Regions from separate parts of the Ramlibacter tataouinensis genome, predicted to be linked through region 1. Evidence: predicted binding sites of a transcription regulator. Region 1 holds the regulator's gene; the other holds the start of a gene.
The links. The regulator NrdR, encoded in region 1, represses ribonucleotide reductase genes. The targets are predictions, from matches to a motif close to CACNANATNTNGTG.

Region 1 (8,731 bases):
CGCCTCGGCCTGGCCCTGCCAGTCCGGGACATCCTTGCCCAGAGCGTCCAGCGCCGCCTGCGCGTCCTGCCACGATTTGGTCGAAAGCACCTCGATGCGCTGCGCCAGCAGCACCGCCGCCTCGCGTTGCACCTGCACCCGATGCTGCAGGTCCTCGATGCCGCGCACGCGCTCGGCCAGTTGCGTCTTGACCGAGGCCAGCGGTTCGCGGCTCAGGGGCGCGCCGGCCTTGGCGGCGTCGCGCTGCCAGGCCATGGCGTCGGCGATATTCAGTTTGGGCAGCGCCAGCAGGGCGGTGGCCTTCTCTGCCCACTCCGCCGCGATCACTTCCTGTCCGCGGTTGCGCTTGATCTCGTCGAGCTTTTCGCGCAGCAGCCGGGCCGCGCCCTTGTCGCGCGCGCTCAGTTCGCGGAACACCTCCTGCATCTGCTCCACGCTCGGATTGGCGGCGAGCCACTCGCGCACGCGCGCCGTGCGCTCGCCGGAGGTGGGCGCGGAAAAAGCGCCACCGGTCAGGGCATCGAGGGCGCGCGTGTCGTTGGTTTTCAGGGTAGCTGGGGTCACGGGAGAGACTTCTTGTGCAATCGAAAGGGACCGCCTTCGTCGAAGGCAAACCGCTATTCTCGCCTCGATTGCGGCTCAACCGGTTCGGCAGCAGTGCCCATGCCCCCATGAAAAAGCCCGGACAGGCGCTCTGCAAGCTCCTGCCGGGCTCGGCGGCCTGACAAGCTGTCCTTGCCGCCTGGGTTCGCGAACGGGGAGATTGACGTCCCGATCCGCGTCGGAAGCAATGGATTGCTTCCAAAATTGGCCGGGGCTGCCACGAGGTGGCCCTACCGGCCGGCACCCGATCCCTCGGGTCCTCACAAGTTAGGACAGGCGCGCGCCGTTTTCAAGGGCGGCTTTTCAATGATGCGTGGACGAATGATTGCCCGTGGCAAATGTCGCAGCACGCGCGCATGCGCATGCCCGCCCCGTCCATCGATGCAGGTGCGACCCCTTGGTTCTTGGATAAAAAGTCGAGTTCATATTCTTGACCTGTTATTTAAAGCCAACCTAGAATGCGCCCGTGCCACGCTGAGTTCGTGGCAACCCGAATCCGCTGCCGACCCCGGCTACGTCGAACTGCCGTGCCGAGCCCCCGAAAGGCTCCCGCAATTCGACGGCGTACCAATCCAAAACGAGGAGCCTGACGGAGTGATGCTGCCCTGAAGCAGCACCACGAGGCAGGCCCGCGCCAAGAGAGGAAGTGCTATGACAGCGTTAGGAAGGATGGCCCAGGGCCTGCGATGTTTCGCCTCCGACGTCGCCCAGGGCTTCTTCGAAATCACGCACAACGGCTTTGCCCTGGTGGGCCTGGCCACGATTTTCTGCGCCGTGCTGGCCGTGGTGCGCCCCGACCTGCGCGATGCCGGCGAGATCAAGCTCAGAGGCTGGCTGCAGGCGCGGCAGGAGGCCGCCATCGGCATGCCGATCCAGCTCGACGCGATTGACCGCGCGACGGCCGCCGATCCGCGCGAACTGCCCAAACAACAGGCAGCGCTCGCGTATTGGCTAAGCAAAAAGTATCGCGTGGCACCCGAGCCCGTGGGTGCGCTGGTGGCCGAAGCCTACGAAATCGGCGCCCGCAGCAAGCTCGATCCCACCTTGATCCTGGCCGTGATGGCGATCGAGTCCGGCTTCAATCCTTTCGCCCAAAGCGCCGTCGGCGCCCAGGGCCTGATGCAGGTCATGACCGGCGTGCACCAGGACAAGTACCAGAACTTCGGCGGCAAGCTGGCCGCCTTCGATCCGCTGACCAACCTGCGGGTGGGCGTGAAGGTGCTGCAGGAATGCATACAGCGCGCCGGCTCGCTGGAGGCGGGACTGCGCTTCTATGTCGGCGCCGCCAACACCGGCGATGACGGTGGCTATGCCGACAAGGTGATGGCCGAACACGAGCGGCTGAAGCTGGTGGCCGCCGGCCGCAGCGTCCCCCTGCCGGTGATCCGCACCGTCGCGCCTGCCGAGCCGGCGGCGCCGACTCCAGTCGAGGACAAGGTCGCCGCCCTGGATTCCTGATCGGCGCGTCGCTCTCCGCTACACTTGCGGTGTACGCAACTGGCGATAGGCGCGGCGCCCCGGGCGGGTGGCCGTGCTGACGTGGACACCATCGCGCGACCCCGCGCGCAACCACTGGGAAGCGTACCGCCGGCTGGCTCCGGCGTTCAGCCGTTCGCCTGGGCAGCCCTTGTTCCATGAACAGAGTGGCCACCGTCTGGAGGACTGCCGCATGTACCAACGAAACATCCTTGTCGAACAAACCGATCCCGAACTCTGGGCCGCGATCGTCGCGGAGAACCGCCGCCAGGAAGAGCACATCGAGCTGATCGCGAGCGAGAACTACGCCTCGCCCGCCGTGATGGCCGCGCAGGGCACGCAGCTCACGAACAAATACGCCGAAGGCTATCCGGGCAAGCGCTACTACGGCGGCTGCGAGAACGTGGACGTGGCCGAGCAGCTCGCGCTGGCGCGCATCAAGCAGCTGTTCGGCGCCGAAGCGGCCAACGTGCAACCGCACTCCGGCGCGCAGGCCAACGAAGCCGTTTTCCTGGCCTTCCTCAAGCCCGGCGACACCATCATGGGCATGAGCCTGGCCGAAGGCGGCCACCTGACCCATGGCATGCCGCTGAACATGAGCGGCAAGTGGTTCAACGTGGTGAGCTACGGCCTGGACAAGGACGAGGCGATCGACTACGACGCCATGGAGCGCAAAGCCCACGAGCACCGGCCCAAGCTGATCGTGGCCGGCGCCTCCGCCTATGCCCTGCGCATCGACTTCGAGCGTTTCGCCAAGGTGGCCCGGGACATCGGCGCGATCTTCATGGTGGACATGGCCCACTACGCCGGCCTGATCGCCGCCGGCGTCTACCCCAACCCGGTGCCGCACGCCGACGTCGTCACCTCCACCACCCACAAGAGCCTGCGCGGCCCGCGCGGCGGCTTCATCCTGATGAAGCCGGAGCATGAAAAGGCGATCAACAGCGCCGTGTTCCCGGGCCTGCAGGGCGGCCCGCTGATGCACGTGATCGCGGCCAAGGCGGTGGCGTTCAAGGAAGCGCTCGCCCCCGAGTTCAAGACCTACCAGCAGCAGGTCGTGAAGAACGCGCAGGTGGTGGCGCAGACGCTGGTCGAGCGGGGCCTGCGCATCGTGAGCGGCCGCACCGAAAGCCACGTGATGCTGGTGGACCTGCGCGCCAAGGGCATCACCGGCAAGGAAGCCGAAGCGGTGCTGGGCGACGCCCACATGACCATCAACAAGAACGCGATCCCGAACGACCCGGAAAAGCCGATGGTCACCAGCGGCGTGCGCGTCGGCACGCCGGCGATGACCACGCGCGGCTTCAAGGAGAACGAAGCGCGCATGACGGCCAACCTGGTCGCCGACGTGCTCGACAACCCGCGCGACCCGGCGAACATCGCGAAGGTGCGCGAGAAGGTCAACGCGCTGACGCGCGAGTTCCCCGTCTATAAATGATGTCGGCCCCTACGTTCGGCACTTCGTGTCCTCTCTGCCCCCCGAGGGGGCGCTCGCGCGCCTGGAGCGGTCCGGCGCGCGTTCGGGCCTGACGACATGAAATGCCCCTTCTGCGGCCACAACGACACCCAGGTGGTGGAAACGCGCGTGGCCGAGGACGGGGACCGGGTGCGCCGCCGGCGGCAGTGCGCCGCCTGCGAAAAGCGCTTCACCACCTACGAGCGGCCCGACGTCAGCTTTCCGGCGGTGGTCAAGAAGGACGGCCGGCGCATCGACTACGAGCGTGAGAAGCTGCGCGCCTCCATGAACCTGGCGCTGCGCAAGCGCCCGGTGAGCACCGAGCAGATCGACGGCGCGGTCGAACGCATCGAGGAAAAACTGCTGAACCTCGGCGTGCGCGAGCTTCCCTCCAACCGCATCGGCGAACTCGTGATGCGTGAACTCCGGAAGCTCGACAAGGTGGCCTACGTGCGCTTTGCCAGCGTCTATCGCAGCTTCGAGGACGTCGACGAGTTCAAGACGCTGGTGGACGAAGTCCGCCGTTAAAGCGCTTCAGGTACAACCGGCGCTGCCCTGCTCCAGCCGCAGCGCGCCTCGCGACGCCAGCGTCAGCTGCCGCCCGTGCACCGGCCCCGCCGCATCGCTGCAGATCGTCAGGGTGGCCTCGGCCGCCCGGGCGCCCGCCAGCTGAACCCCGCCACCGGCGCCGAAGGAAATGGCGCGCACCGCATTCATGCTGCCGGCGAACCGCAGGCTCCTGGAGAAGGCCGGCACGCGCACGATCAACTCCTCCAGGCCGTCGCGCAGGCCGTTGCCGTTGGCATCCTCGAACACTATCCAGCCTTGCGACCAGGCGCCGGCGTTCGCGCACGATGCGCCATCGACGGACTTGCACAACACCACCGGGCTGTTGCGCCGCATCGCCTCGCCGTGGGCGAACTGCAAGTCCGAGGCGAAGCTGTGGGATGCGGCCGAGACCTTCATGGCCTCGAGCATGGCAGCGGCGGGGGGCGGCGTGGCCGAAGCGAAAGCGGTGAAGGCTGCGGCACACGACAGGACCAGGAGAGCGGGCTTGATCTTCATGGGGGATTCCTTCGTGATCGGGTTCAGGCGCAGTTCGCAAGCCGGGTCTTGAGCACGCGCGGACGGCCGGAGGAGCTCAGCACGATCTGGCGCGCATCGGTGGCGCCCGCCGACGCGTTGCACACGGTGATAGTGCCGGCCTGGAAGGCGCCGCTGGCCAGCCGGGCGGCGCCGTTAGGGGCATAGGAAACGTAGCGCTGGACATTCAGGTTCCCGCTCACGCGCAGCTCACCCGGAAAGGCCTGGGCGCGCGTGACGACCGGCTCACCGGCCTCTCGCATGCCGTTGTTGTTGGCGTCGTGGAACACGATCCAGCCCTGCTCCCAGCCGCCCGAGGCCGCGCATGACACCCCATTGGCCGACTTGCACACGGCCACCCGGCTGTTGCGCTTGATGGCTTCGCTGCGTGCCATCGTGAAGCCGGCGAAAAGGTCTTGGGAGGCCGAAGTAAGCCGGGACCAGCGCATCAAGCCGGTCATGGACGGCACGGCTGCACCCGCGAGCACCGCGGCAACGGCGACGACGGCCATCAGTTCGACCAGCGTGAAGCCACGCGATGTGCCAGGCCTGGAGTGGCTGCGGCTCGGGATCTGCGAAGAGGTTCTCATGGCGCTCGGAGGAAGGACGGGTTGGGGACGGCGCAACCTTATTGCGCATGAGCTCAGCTCAACAGCGAAATTGACCCGGCGGTTTGTGCGACGAAATTCGCATGCACATCCCGCGAGTGACTAAGATCACCAGCGCACCGCTTTCAAGCCCATGCCCGTCGCCCGCCGAGTCCTTCTTGTCGCCACCGCCGCGGCCGCGGCCGCGCCCCATCGCCTGCTGCAGGCGCAGCCCAGGACCCAGTCCTGGCCGCTGCAGGCACCACGGCGCACCGGCATCCACGACGTCGCGCCGGCGCCGGACGGCGGTGTGTGGTTCACGGCGCAGGCCAGCGGGCATCTCGGCTGGTTCGAGCCGAAGAGCGGTCGCACCGAGCTGGTGGCCCTCGGATCGGGTTCGTCGCCGCATGGCGTGATCCAGGGTCCCGACAAGGCGGCCTGGATCACCGACAGCGGACAGAACGCGATCGCCAGGGTCGGCTGGCCCGACCGCAAGGTGCAGACCTTCCCGCTGCCCGCAGGCACGCCTTACGCGAACCTCAACACCTGCGCCTTCGACGGCGACGGCGACCTCTGGTTCACGGGCCAGGGCGGCTTTCTGGGCAAGGTGACCCCGAAGACGGGCGAGGTGAGCGTCAAGCAGGCCCCCCGCGGCCGTGGGCCCTACGGCATCTGCGCCACCCCTGCCGGTGACGTGTGGTGGTGTTCATTGGCGGGATCGTTCATCGCGCGGGTGGACCGCAAGACCGGCGACTCCACGGTCGTCGAGCCGCCGACCCGCAACCAGGGCGCGCGGCGGGTCTGGAGCGACAGCCATGGCCGCATCTGGGTCAGCGAATGGAACAGCGGCCAGCTGGCGGTGCACGATCCCCGGGCCCGCAGCTGGCGGCAGTGGAAACTGCCGGGCAGCAGCCCGCAGGCCTATGCCGTTTACGTCGACGAGCACGACATCGTCTGGGTCAGCGATTTCGGCGGCAATGCGGTCTTCTCCTTCGACCCGCGCAGCGAGAAGTTCGAGCGCTTTGCCTTCCCGCGCGAAGCCATCAACGTGCGGCAGATCCTGGGCCGTCCCGGCGAGGTCTGGCTGCCCGAAAGCGGCACCGAACACATCTCGGTCATCCGTACTTCGTGACAATTGTCACACCAATGGCTTAACCGCCTTGGCTCGGCGGTAAGAAGCCTATACTCCAGCGTGAACTTTTGGCGCAATCTGCGCCGGCTCACCGCTGAGAGATCGACCATGACCCAACCGAAGGCCCGTCTCCTCCTCGCGCTGCTCGGCGCCGCCCTGGCGCTGAGTGCCGCAACCGCCAGCGCGCAGCCGGGACCGCCGGAGAACCGCAGCGGGCATCGCTTCGGGCCTTCGAAGCCGATCGCCGGGCAATACATCGTGGTGTTCAACAACACGGTGGCGGATCCGGACGACGAATCCGACCGCACCGTTCGCGCCCATGGCGGCCGTCGCCATCACAGCTATTCGTCGGTGCTCAAGGGCTTTGCAGCCACGCTGTCGGACAACGCCGTCGAGAAACTGCGCCACGATCCCCGGGTCGCCTTCATCGAACAGGACCAGACGGTGTCGCTGTCCGGTTCGCAGAACGCTGCCACCTGGGGGCTGGACCGGATCGACCAGGCCGACCGGCCGCTGGACACGGTCTACCACTACAGCCGGACGGGCGCGGGCGTCAACGCCTTCATCATCGACACCGGCATCCGCCCGGACCACGTGGAATTCACCGGGCGCCTGCTGCCCGGTTTCAGTTCCGTTTCCGACGCCAACGGCACCAACGACTGCAACGGCCACGGCACGCACGTGGCCGGCACGGTGGGCGGGACGACCTGGGGCGTGGCCAAGCAGGTGTCGCTCATTCCGGTACGGGTGCTCAACTGCCAGGGTTCGGGTACCTGGAGCGGCGTCATCGCCGGCATCGACTGGGTGGCCAAGAGCACGCTCCGGCCGGCGGTCGCCAACATGTCACTTGGCGGCGCCAACTCGGCAGCGGTGAACGCGGCGGTGGCCAATGCGGTCGCCAAGGGCGTGACCATGGTGGTGGCCGCCGGCAACGAGAACGCCAACGCCTGCAACAGCTCGCCGGCGAGCGAGCCGACCGCCATCACCGTGGGCGCGACGACCGATGCGGACGCGCGCGCGTCGTTTTCCAACTACGGCAGCTGCGTGGACGTGTTCGCACCCGGCGTGAACATCACCTCGGCCTGGAACACCGCCGGCAACGCGACCAACACCATCAGCGGCACCTCGATGGCCACGCCGCATGTCACCGGGGTCGCGGCGCTTGCGCTGGCGGCCAACCCGTCGGCGAGCCCGGCCGCCGTCGGCGAATTCATCGCCGTCAACGCGACTGCCGGCCGGCTGACCTCACTCAACACGGGCTCGCCCAACCGCTTGCTGTATTCGATGGCGACCGGCATCCCCACCGAGCCGCCGGTGGCCGCCGTCGCGGTGCGCTCGCTCGCCGGGCAATCCATCAAGGCCGGCTCCGCCTGGCGCGCCCAGGTGACGGCCACGGTGCGCAACGTCAACACCGGCACCGGCGTGGCCGGCGCTGTGGTCACGGGCAGCTTCGCGCCCGGCGGTTCCGCTTCCTGCACCACGGCGAGCAACGGCAGCTGCACGCTCCTGAGCCCGTGGATGGCCGGCATCCTGTCGACGGTCTTCACTGTCGGGAACGTGGCGGGGCCCGGCATGGCCTACGACAGCACCCAGAACAGCGCTTCGCAACTGGTGATCAGGCGCTGAGCTGCCGCGCGCGGTTCATCTCTCGGCGCGCGCAGCCCAGAATCAGCTGCCTGCTGAGCTTGCAACTCGGTGCGCGTGGTCTAAAGTTTTCGGCATCGCCGCGCCCGCGGCGTTTCCTGTCCTCAGACCTGGAGACCAACATGCCAACATTCATCGCGCTGGCGAAGTTCACCGAGCAGGGCCTTCGCAACATCAAGGGCACGGTCGACCGCGCCGACGCGGCGCGCAAGGCCGCCGAGGCCTTCGGGGCGACGATCAAGGACATCTACTGGGTGCAAGGTCAATACGACATCGTCATCCTGCTGGAGGCCAAGGACGACACATCAGCCAACGCTTTCAGCCTGGCGACCGCCGCCCAAGGCAATGTGCAGTTCCAGACCCTGCGCGCGATCACCCGCGACGAGATGAAGCAGGTGCTGGCGAAGCTGCCCTAGTTACAAGAGGATCTGGCCGATCTAGCTGTTGTTGTGATGCGGCGCTGGCGTCACTTCCCAGTGCTGCAGCACGCGGTCGTGGCTGTCGACGCTTTCGAGCCGCACCCGGAAGCCCCACAGCCGCGCCACGTGCTTGACGACCTCCTCCGCGCTGTTGTCCAGCGGGCGGTCGTTGTGGCGCGTGTGGCGCAAGGTCAGTGAACGGTCGCCGCGCAGGTTGACGTTCCAGACCTGGATGTTCGGCTCGCGCCAGTTGAGGTCATGCTGGCGCGACAGTGACTCGCGCACCCGGCGGTAGCCGAACTCGTCGTGGATGGCCGAGACCTCCAGTTCC
Region 2 (8,731 bases), 1.4 Mb from region 1:
GGCCGCGCGGCTGGCGCGCGAGGAGCAGGCGGCGCTTCGCGGGCGCCGGGCGGCGCGCACCCACGCGCAGGTCAACGAGCTGGTGATCGAGGCGCTCAGCGAAGGCGTGCTGGTGGTCGACGCCAGCGGCCGCGTGCACGCGGCCAATCCGGCCGCCCGCATGCTGCTCGGCCTGGCCGACGTCGCCAGTCAGTCGTCCTTCGCGCTGGCGGCGCAGGCCGGCTGGGAGCCCCTGCGCGAGCTGGCGCGGCAGACCTTCGAGCTGCGCGGTCCCCAGCTGCGCGAGCTGGCGCTGGACGAGCCGGCCGCCGGCCGCCGGCGCATGCATGTGCGCACCCGCCTGACGGAAGAAAGCTACGGCGAGGGGCTGTGCGTCATGTTCCTGCACGACCTGCGCGAGATGGAAGCGCGGCTGCGCACCGAGAAGCTGGCGGCCATGGGCCGGATGTCGGCGGCCGTGGCGCACGAGATCCGCAACCCGCTGGCCGCCATCGCCCAGGCCAATGCGCTGCTGGAAGAAGACCTGCGCGAGCCGGGCCTGCGCCAGCTCAGCGCGCTGGTGCGCAAGAATGCGCAGCGGCTGGCGCAGATCGTCGAGGAGATCCTGGACGTCTCGCGCGCGCGCGCTGCGGCCGGCGGCTCGCCGCCGCTGGCGCTCGATGCCTCGGTGGCGGCGGCCTGCAAGGATTGGGCGGCGCAGACCGGCAGCGGCCCGCGCCTGCAGCTGTCGCTGGGCGCGCCGGGCGTGCGGGTGCGCTTCGAGCCCGACCACCTGCGGCGCGTCCTGGTCAACCTGCTGGACAACGCGTTGCGCTACTGCGGCGAACGCCCGGATTCGATCCGGGTGCTCACGCGCGAGTCGGCCGACCAGGTGAATCTGCACGTCTGGAGTGACGGCGAACCGATGGAAGCGTCGGTCCAGCGCCACCTTTTCGAGCCTTTTTTCACCTCGGAGAGCCGATCCAGCGGCCTGGGGCTGTTCATCTGCCGCGAGCTGTGCGAACGTCACGGTGCGACCATGGCCTACCAGCGCCGCATCGGAGGCACGGTGGGGACCCAGCGCGAGGGGAACGACTTCGTCGTGACCTTCGGACCCCTGAACGCGAGGGCGACGGGCAACACAACCTTTGACAAAATAAACGCCTAATGTCCGCCACTTCCACCGCGCAGGTACTGGTCGTCGATGACGAACCCGACCTGCGCACGCTGTACGAGCTCACGCTGCTGCGGGAGGGCTACCGCGTGGACGCCGCCGGCAGCGTGGCCGAGGCCTGGCAGCAGCTGGAGGCCAAGCGCTTCGACGCTGTGATCACCGACATGCGCCTGCCCGACGGGCAGGGGCTGGAGCTGCTGCAGCGCATGTCGCAGCAGCAGCGGCCCGAGCGCTGCATCGTCATGACCGCCTACGGTTCGGCCGAGAACGCCGTCGAGGCGCTCAAGGCCGGCGCCTTCGACTACCTCACCAAGCCGGTCGACCTGCGGCAATTTCGCAACGTGGTCGCATCGGCGATCCAGGAAGTCACGCCGGCGCGCGGCCGCGTCGCGGCGCGCACTGCCGCGCCGGCAGAGCGGCCGACCGGTGGCGATGCCGCCCTGCAGCGGCTGGTGGGGGAGTCCCAGGCCGTGCGCGCCGTCAAGGAGCGCGTGGCCAAGGTGGCGCGCAGCATGGCGCCGGTGCTGGTGCGCGGCGAGTCCGGCACCGGCAAGGAACTGGTGGCGCGGGCGATCCACGCCTGCAGCCACCGCGCCGACGCGCCCTTCGTGGCAGTGAACTGCAGCGCGATCCCGGAGGCCCTGCTCGAAGCCGAGTTCTTCGGCGCCAAGAAGGGCTCCTACACCGGCTCGGCCGCCGACCGCGAGGGCTACTTCCAGGCGGCGCGCGGCGGCACGCTGTTCCTCGACGAGATCGGCGACCTGCCGCTGCCCATGCAGTCCAAGCTGCTGCGCGCGATCCAGGAGCGCCAGGTGCGGCCGCTCGGCTCCACCCAAGAGGACGCCGTGGACGTGCGCATCGTCAGCGCCACGCACAAGGACCTGGTGGCCGACGTCCAGGCCGCCCGCTTCCGCCAGGACCTGTACTACCGCCTCAATGTCATCGAGATCGTGGTGCCGCCGCTGCGCGAGCGCCGCGAGGACCTGCCGCGGCTGTGCGAGGCGCTGCTGGCGCGCATCGCGCAGGACACCGGCGTGCCGGCGCCGGTGCTGACGCCGGAGGTGATGGCGCAGCTGTGGGCCCATCCGCTCGGCGGCAACGTGCGCGAGCTGGAGAACCTGCTGCACCGTGCCGTCGCGCTGTCGGACGGTCATGAAATGCATCTGGACCTCGAGCCGGCAGCGGCTCCGGCGCTGGCGCCGGAGCCCGAGATGCCGAACGACCTGCAGGCCTGGCTCGACCAGAAGGAGCGCGACGTCCTGGTGAAGGCGCTGCAGGACAGCGGCTTCAACCGCACCGCCGCCGCGCAACGCCTGGGGCTGACGCTGCGCCAGATCCGGTATCGCATCGCGCGCCTGCAGATTCCCGTGCCGGGCGGCGCCGACGAAGGCGACGATGCCTGAATCGGGCGCCCTGTGGGACGCGGGCTGGTACCGCTTCGCCCGGCGCCTGGATTCAGCGAACTTCGGACCGCGGCCGGCGGGCGCCCAGGTCGACCTGATCGTGCTGCACTCGATCAGCCTGCCTCCCGGCGAGTACGGCGGCGACGCGGTGCAGCAGCTGTTCACCAACACGCTCGACTGGGACGCCCATCCCTATTTCAAGAGCATCGAGGGGCTGGAGGTCTCGTCGCACTTCTATATCCGGCGCGACGGCCAGCTCTGGCAGTTCGTCGACTGCGACCACCGCGCTTGGCACGCCGGCGCCTCCAGCTGGCGCGGCCGCGCCAACTGCAACGACGATTCCATCGGCATCGAGCTGGAGGGCCTGGAAGGCGCCAGCTTCGAGCCGCCCCAGTACGAGACGCTGGCGCAGCTGTGCGCCGCCCTGGCGCAGCGCTACCCGATCGCGCACGTGGCCGGCCACGAGCACATCGCGCCCGGGCGCAAGTGCGACCCCGGCCCCGGCTTCGACTGGGCCGAGTTGCGCCGCTCGCTCGGCTGGCCGGGCGAGCAGTTCGCCGCCTGATAGGCAACAAACTGTTACGGTGCCGCAGCCGCTGCGCGCGGCAATGCAGAGGCAGAGCTGCCAAGCACCTTGTGGATGCGCAATCGAGCATTGGCGCGGCTGTGCGAACTCAGCCGGAGAGGCTCTTCAACAGCCTGTCCACAAAATATCGACAACCTAGCAAAACCACTAGATGTAGTGAGCTTGACTCCGTACAGACCCCATATATAGTGCCTGACTGAGCCGCACGGCGGTACACTTCGCGTCCCAAATAAAGACTACAGCCGAGGAAACCAGCAGCATGCAATCCGTCCTGAGCACGACCGAAACCAGCGTCAGCAACAACGCCATGTTCAGTGCCCCGCAGCCGGCGCAAACCGCGGCCACCCCCCTGGCGCACTACCAGATCATCCGCCGCAACGGCGCGGTGGTTCCGTTCGAGCCCAACAAGATCGCGATCGCGATGATGAAAGCCTTCCTGGCGGTGCACGGCACCCAGGGAGCCGCCTCGGCCAGCGTGCGCGAGGTGGTGGACCAGCTCACGCAGGCCGTGATCCGCGCGCTGGTGCGCTCGCGCCCGGGCGGCGGCACCTTCCACATCGAAGACGTGCAGGACCAGGTCGAGCTCGGCCTGATGCGCGGCGGCCACCACGAGATCGCCCGCGCCTACGTGCTGTACCGCGAGCGCCGCACGCAGGAGCGCGCCGCCAAGCAGGTCCGCGAAGAACCCCAGGCGCCGCAACTGCAGGTGCTCGACGGCGGCCGGCGCGTGCCGCTGGACCTGAACGCGCTGAAGGCCCTGATCGAGTCGGCTTGCGCCGGCCTGTCGGCCGATGTCAAGGCCGATCCGATCGTGGCCGAAACCATGCGCAACCTGTACGACGGCGTGCCGATCGACGAAGTCTACAAGGCCTCGATCCTGGCCGCGCGCACGCTGATCGAAAAGGATCCCGACTACACCTACGCCACCGCCCGTCTGCTGCTGCACACCATCTTCAAGGAAGTGCTGGGCCGCGAGATCGCGCCGGCCGACGCCGCCGCCGGCTACGCCGAGTACTTCCCCGGCTTCATCCGCAAGGGCGTGGAAGCCGAGCTGCTCAGCCCCGAGCTGCTGAACTACGACCTCGCCAAGCTGGGCGCGGCGCTGAAGGCCGAGCGCGACCAGAAGTTCGACTACCTCGGCCTGCAGACGCTGTACGACCGCTACTTCCTGCACGTGCGCAAGACCCGCATCGAGCTGCCGCAGGCCTTCTTCATGCGCGTGGCCATGGGCCTGGCGCTGAACGAGATCGACCGCGAGACGCGCGCCATCGAGTTCTACGAGGTGCTGTCGAGCTTCGACTTCATGTCCTCGACCCCGACCCTGTTCAACAGCGGCACGCTGCGCTCGCAGCTGTCCTCGTGCTACCTGACCACGGTGCCGGACGACCTGGACGGCATCTACGAGTCGATCAAGGAGAACGCGCTGCTGTCCAAATTTGCCGGCGGCCTGGGCAACGACTGGACGCGCGTGCGCGCGCTGGGCTCGCACATCAAGGGCACCAACGGCGAATCGCAGGGCGTGGTGCCGTTCCTGAAGGTGGTCAACGACACCGCGGTGGCGGTCAACCAAGGCGGCAAGCGCAAGGGCGCGGTCTGCACCTACCTGGAAAGCTGGCACCTGGACATCGAGGAATTCCTCGAGCTGCGCAAGAACACCGGCGACGACCGCCGCCGCACCCACGACATGAACACGGCCAACTGGATCCCGGACCTGTTCATGCGCCGCGTGATGGAAAAGGGCGAGTGGACGCTGTTCTCGCCGTCCTCGGTGCCCGACCTGCACGACAAGTTCGGCGCCGAATTCGAGAAGGCCTACGTCGCCTACGAGGAAAAGGCCCGGCGCGGCGAGATCAAGCCCAGCCGCACCCTGCCGGCCACCGACATGTGGCGCAAGATGCTGTCGATGCTGTTCGAGACCGGCCATCCCTGGATCACCTTCAAGGACGCCTGCAACGTGCGCTCGCCGCAGCAGCACGCCGGCGTGGTGCACTCGTCCAACCTGTGCACCGAGATCACGCTCAACACCAGCGACACCGAAACGGCGGTCTGCAACCTCGGCTCGGTCAACCTGCTGCAGCACCTGAAAGACGGCGGCATCGACCACGACAAGCTGAAGAAGACCATCGCCACGGCGATGCGGATGCTCGACAACGTGATCGACATCAACTACTACGCGGTCAAGAAGGCGCGCGACTCCAACATGAAGCACCGCCCGGTCGGGCTGGGCGTCATGGGCTTCCAGGACGCGTTGTACGAGCTGCGCATCCCCTACGCCTCGCAGCAGGCGGTGGAATTCGCGGACCAGTCGATGGAGGCGGTTTGCTACCACGCCTACTGGGCCTCGACCGAGCTGGCCCGCGAGCGCGGCCGCTATTCCAGCTACCGCGGCTCGCTGTGGGACCAGGGCGTGCTGCCGCTGGACACCCTTGAGCTGCTGGCGCGCGAGCGCGGCGGCTATGTCGAAGTGGACCGCTCGGCCACGCTGGACTGGGACGCGCTGCGCCAGAAGATCGCCCGCGACGGCATGCGCAACAGCAACTGCGTCGCCATCGCGCCGACCGCCACCATCTCCAACATCATCGGCGTGGACGCCTCGATCGAGCCGTGCTTCGGCAACCTCTCGGTCAAGTCCAACCTGTCGGGCGAGTTCACCGTGGTCAACCATTACCTGGTGCGCGACCTCAAGCGCCTGGGGCTGTGGGACGACGTGATGGTCATGGACCTGAAGCACTTCGACGGCTCGCTGCGGCCGATCGACCGCGTGCCGCAGGACGTCAAGGCGCTCTATTCCACCGCCTTCGAGGTCGAACCCGAGTGGCTGGTGGAAGCCGCCGCACGTCGCCAGAAGTGGATCGACCAGGCGCAGTCGCTCAACATCTACATGGCCGGCGCCTCGGGCAAGAAGCTGGACGAGACCTACAAGCTGGCCTGGCTGCGCGGCCTGAAGACCACCTACTACCTGCGCACCACCAGCGCCACGCAGGCCGAGAAATCGACCGTGCAGTCGGGCCGGCTCAACGCGGTGTCCTCCGGTGCGGCCAACGGCGGCATGAGCGCGCTGGAGAAGGCGGCGGCCGCGGCGCAGACGCAGATGAATGCGAGCACCGACGGCGGGCCGGCGACGGACATCAAGTTCTGCGCCATCGACGATCCTGGTTGCGAGGCCTGCCAGTAATTCGTGGAAGCGCTCGACATGAAAGGGCGCTTCGATGTATCGGCGTTCTCCGACAGAACGCCGATGCAATTGAGCAACAAAATCGCGCGGTGATGTGAACGGACACTTTGACTTTCACATCGCTGCTCACATAATCCGAGCACTGGAATACTTATGTTGACCTGGGACGACGAAGTCAAGCCCGCATCGCCAGCATCATTCAACAGCGGTTCGCATCTGCCGAACCGCGAGGTGGGACTCTCTCCCTCGCCTGTCACTTCCTTCACCAACGGCCCTTCCGAAAGCGCGCTGCAGTCGTTCAACGACGCGCCGCTCGCGCCGGCCGCCCCCGTGCAGTCCACCTCCACGCGCCGCGTGGTCGCCGCCGACAAGCGCATCATCAACGGCCAGACCGACGTCAACCAGCTGGTGCCCTTCAAATACAAGTGGGCCTGGGAGAAGTACCTGGCCACCTGCGCCAACCACTGGATGCCGCAGGAAGTGAACATGACGCGCGACATCGCGCTGTGGAAAGACCCGAACGGCCTGACCGAAGACGAGCGGCGCATCATCAAGCGCAACCTCGGTTTCTTCGTCACCGCCGATTCGCTGGCCGCCAACAACATCGTGCTGGGCACCTACCGCCACATCACGGCGCCCGAGTGCCGCCAGTTCCTGCTGCGCCAGGCCTTCGAAGAGGCGATCCACACCCACGCCTACCAGTACATCGTCGAGTCGCTCGGCCTGGACGAGTCCGAGATCTTCAACGCCTACAACGAGGTCGCGTCGATCCGCGACAAGGACCAGTTCCTGATCCCTTTCATCGAGGCGATCATGGACCCCAACTTCCACACCGGCACGCCCGAGGCCGACCAGCGCCTGCTCAAGAGCCTGATCGTGTTCGCCTGCCTGATGGAGGGCCTGTTCTTCTACGTCGGCTTCACCCAGATCCTGGCGCTGGGCCGGCAGAACAAGATGACGGGCGCCGCCGAGCAGTACCAGTACATCCTGCGCGACGAGTCGATGCACTGCAACTTCGGCATCGACCTGATCAACCAGCTCAAGCTGGAGAACCCGCACCTGTGGACGGCGGAATTCAAGGCCGAGATCAAGGCGCTGTTCCTCAAGGCCGTCGAGCTCGAATACCGCTATGCCGAGGACACCATGCCGCGCGGCGTGCTGGGCCTCAATGCCTCCATGTTCAAGGGCTACCTGCGCTACATCGCCAACCGGCGCGCCACGCAGATCGGCCTGGAAGCGCTCTATCCGAACGAGGAAAACCCGTTCCCGTGGATGAGCGAAATGATTGACCTGAAGAAAGAGCGCAATTTCTTCGAGACCCGTGTGATCGAGTACCAGACGGGGGGCGCTCTTTCCTGGGATTGAATCGCCTGCCTTGATTGACCGGCCACAGAAGAGCGCGGCGCAAGGCGGGCAACGGTGTTCATGCAGCTGGGCGCGTGCCCAACTTCATGGATCGCTCCATGCCACCCAACAAGGCATGGGGTGCTTCTTTGGTTGATGTTGATCAACTTGAACAGGAGATAGAAATGGCAACTGCGAAGAAAGCGGCCGCGAAGAAGGCCCCGGCCAAGAAGGCCGCGAAGAAGACGACGGCGAAGAAGGCCCCGGCCAAGAAGGCCGCAGCGAAGAAGGCCCCGGCCAAGAAGGCCGCGGCCAAGCGTCCGGCGGCGAAGAAGGCCGCCGCGAAGCGCCCCGCTGCGAAGAAGGCAGCGGCGAAGCGCCCGGCCGCGAAGAAGGCGGCGAAGAAGGCCCCCGCGAAGAAGGCGGCGGCGAAGAAGACCACGGCCAAGAAGGCCGCGGCCAAGAAGAAGCCGGCGGCCAAGAAGGCTGCGAAAAAGCCTGCTGCGAAAAAGGCTGCGAAAAAGGCTCCTGCGAAAAAGGCCGCGAAAGCACCTGCTGCCAAGCCGGCTGCGACGAGCCCCGCTCCGGCTGCCCCTGCGGCTCAGACCACACTGAACCCGCAAGCTGCCTGGCCGTTCCCGACGGCTGGCAAGCCCTGAGGCAGGCGGACACTCCGCTCAGAAACCGGCGCTTCGGCGCCGGTTTTTTCTTTTAAGGCCTCTAGCCTCTCAACTCGAACGACGTCAACGCCCCTCGCCGGCCAGCTGCATGCGCCGGCGGATGCGTTCGGCCTCGTCGCGCGCGCCGGCCCGCTCGGCGCGCTGCGCCTGCACGCCCAGCCAGGCGAGCAGCGGGCGCCGCCAGCCCTGCTGCGAAGCCGTGTCGGACGCGAGGGTGAGCACCTGGGGCGATGCGCGTCCGTTGCGAAACAGCACGCCTGCCGCCACCAGTCGCGAGAGCGGATCGCCGATCGCCTGCAAGGCCGCCGCGTCCTCGCGCCCGCCGGCGACGGCCCGATACTGCGGCGGCAGCAGCGCCACCTGCGTCGGCGCCACGCGCCCGGCCAGGTA

Region 2: a site for NrdR is predicted at 3,288-3,301, ahead of UC35_RS08505 (ribonucleoside-diphosphate reductase subunit alpha). Genes of this name have one in related genera too.

The regions. Positions count from the first base shown of each region.
Region 1 covers NZ_CP010951.1:367,297-376,027, forward strand. Annotated here, with positions in the region: gene UC35_RS01780 (DUF349 domain-containing protein) at 1-564, opposite strand, end outside; gene UC35_RS01785 (transglycosylase SLT domain-containing protein) at 1,255-2,061, shown strand; ZMP/ZTP riboswitch at 2,087-2,232, shown strand; gene glyA (serine hydroxymethyltransferase) at 2,273-3,517, shown strand; gene nrdR (transcriptional regulator NrdR) at 3,614-4,063, shown strand; gene UC35_RS01800 (GspH/FimT family protein) at 4,070-4,600, opposite strand; gene UC35_RS01805 (GspH/FimT family pseudopilin) at 4,624-5,208, opposite strand; gene UC35_RS01810 (hypothetical protein) at 5,360-6,337, shown strand; gene UC35_RS01815 (S8 family peptidase) at 6,446-7,963, shown strand; gene UC35_RS01820 (GYD domain-containing protein) at 8,104-8,397, shown strand; gene UC35_RS01825 (SpoVR family protein) at 8,419-8,731, opposite strand, start outside.
Region 2 covers NZ_CP010951.1:1,765,485-1,774,215, reverse strand. Annotated here, with positions in the region: gene UC35_RS08520 (two-component system sensor histidine kinase NtrB) at 1-1,147, shown strand, start outside; gene UC35_RS08515 (sigma-54-dependent transcriptional regulator) at 1,147-2,556, shown strand; gene ampD (1,6-anhydro-N-acetylmuramyl-L-alanine amidase AmpD) at 2,549-3,121, shown strand; gene UC35_RS08505 (ribonucleoside-diphosphate reductase subunit alpha) at 3,450-6,317, shown strand; gene UC35_RS08500 (ribonucleotide-diphosphate reductase subunit beta) at 6,471-7,682, shown strand; gene UC35_RS22980 (histone H1-like DNA-binding protein) at 7,847-8,320, shown strand; gene UC35_RS08490 (hypothetical protein) at 8,405-8,731, opposite strand, start outside.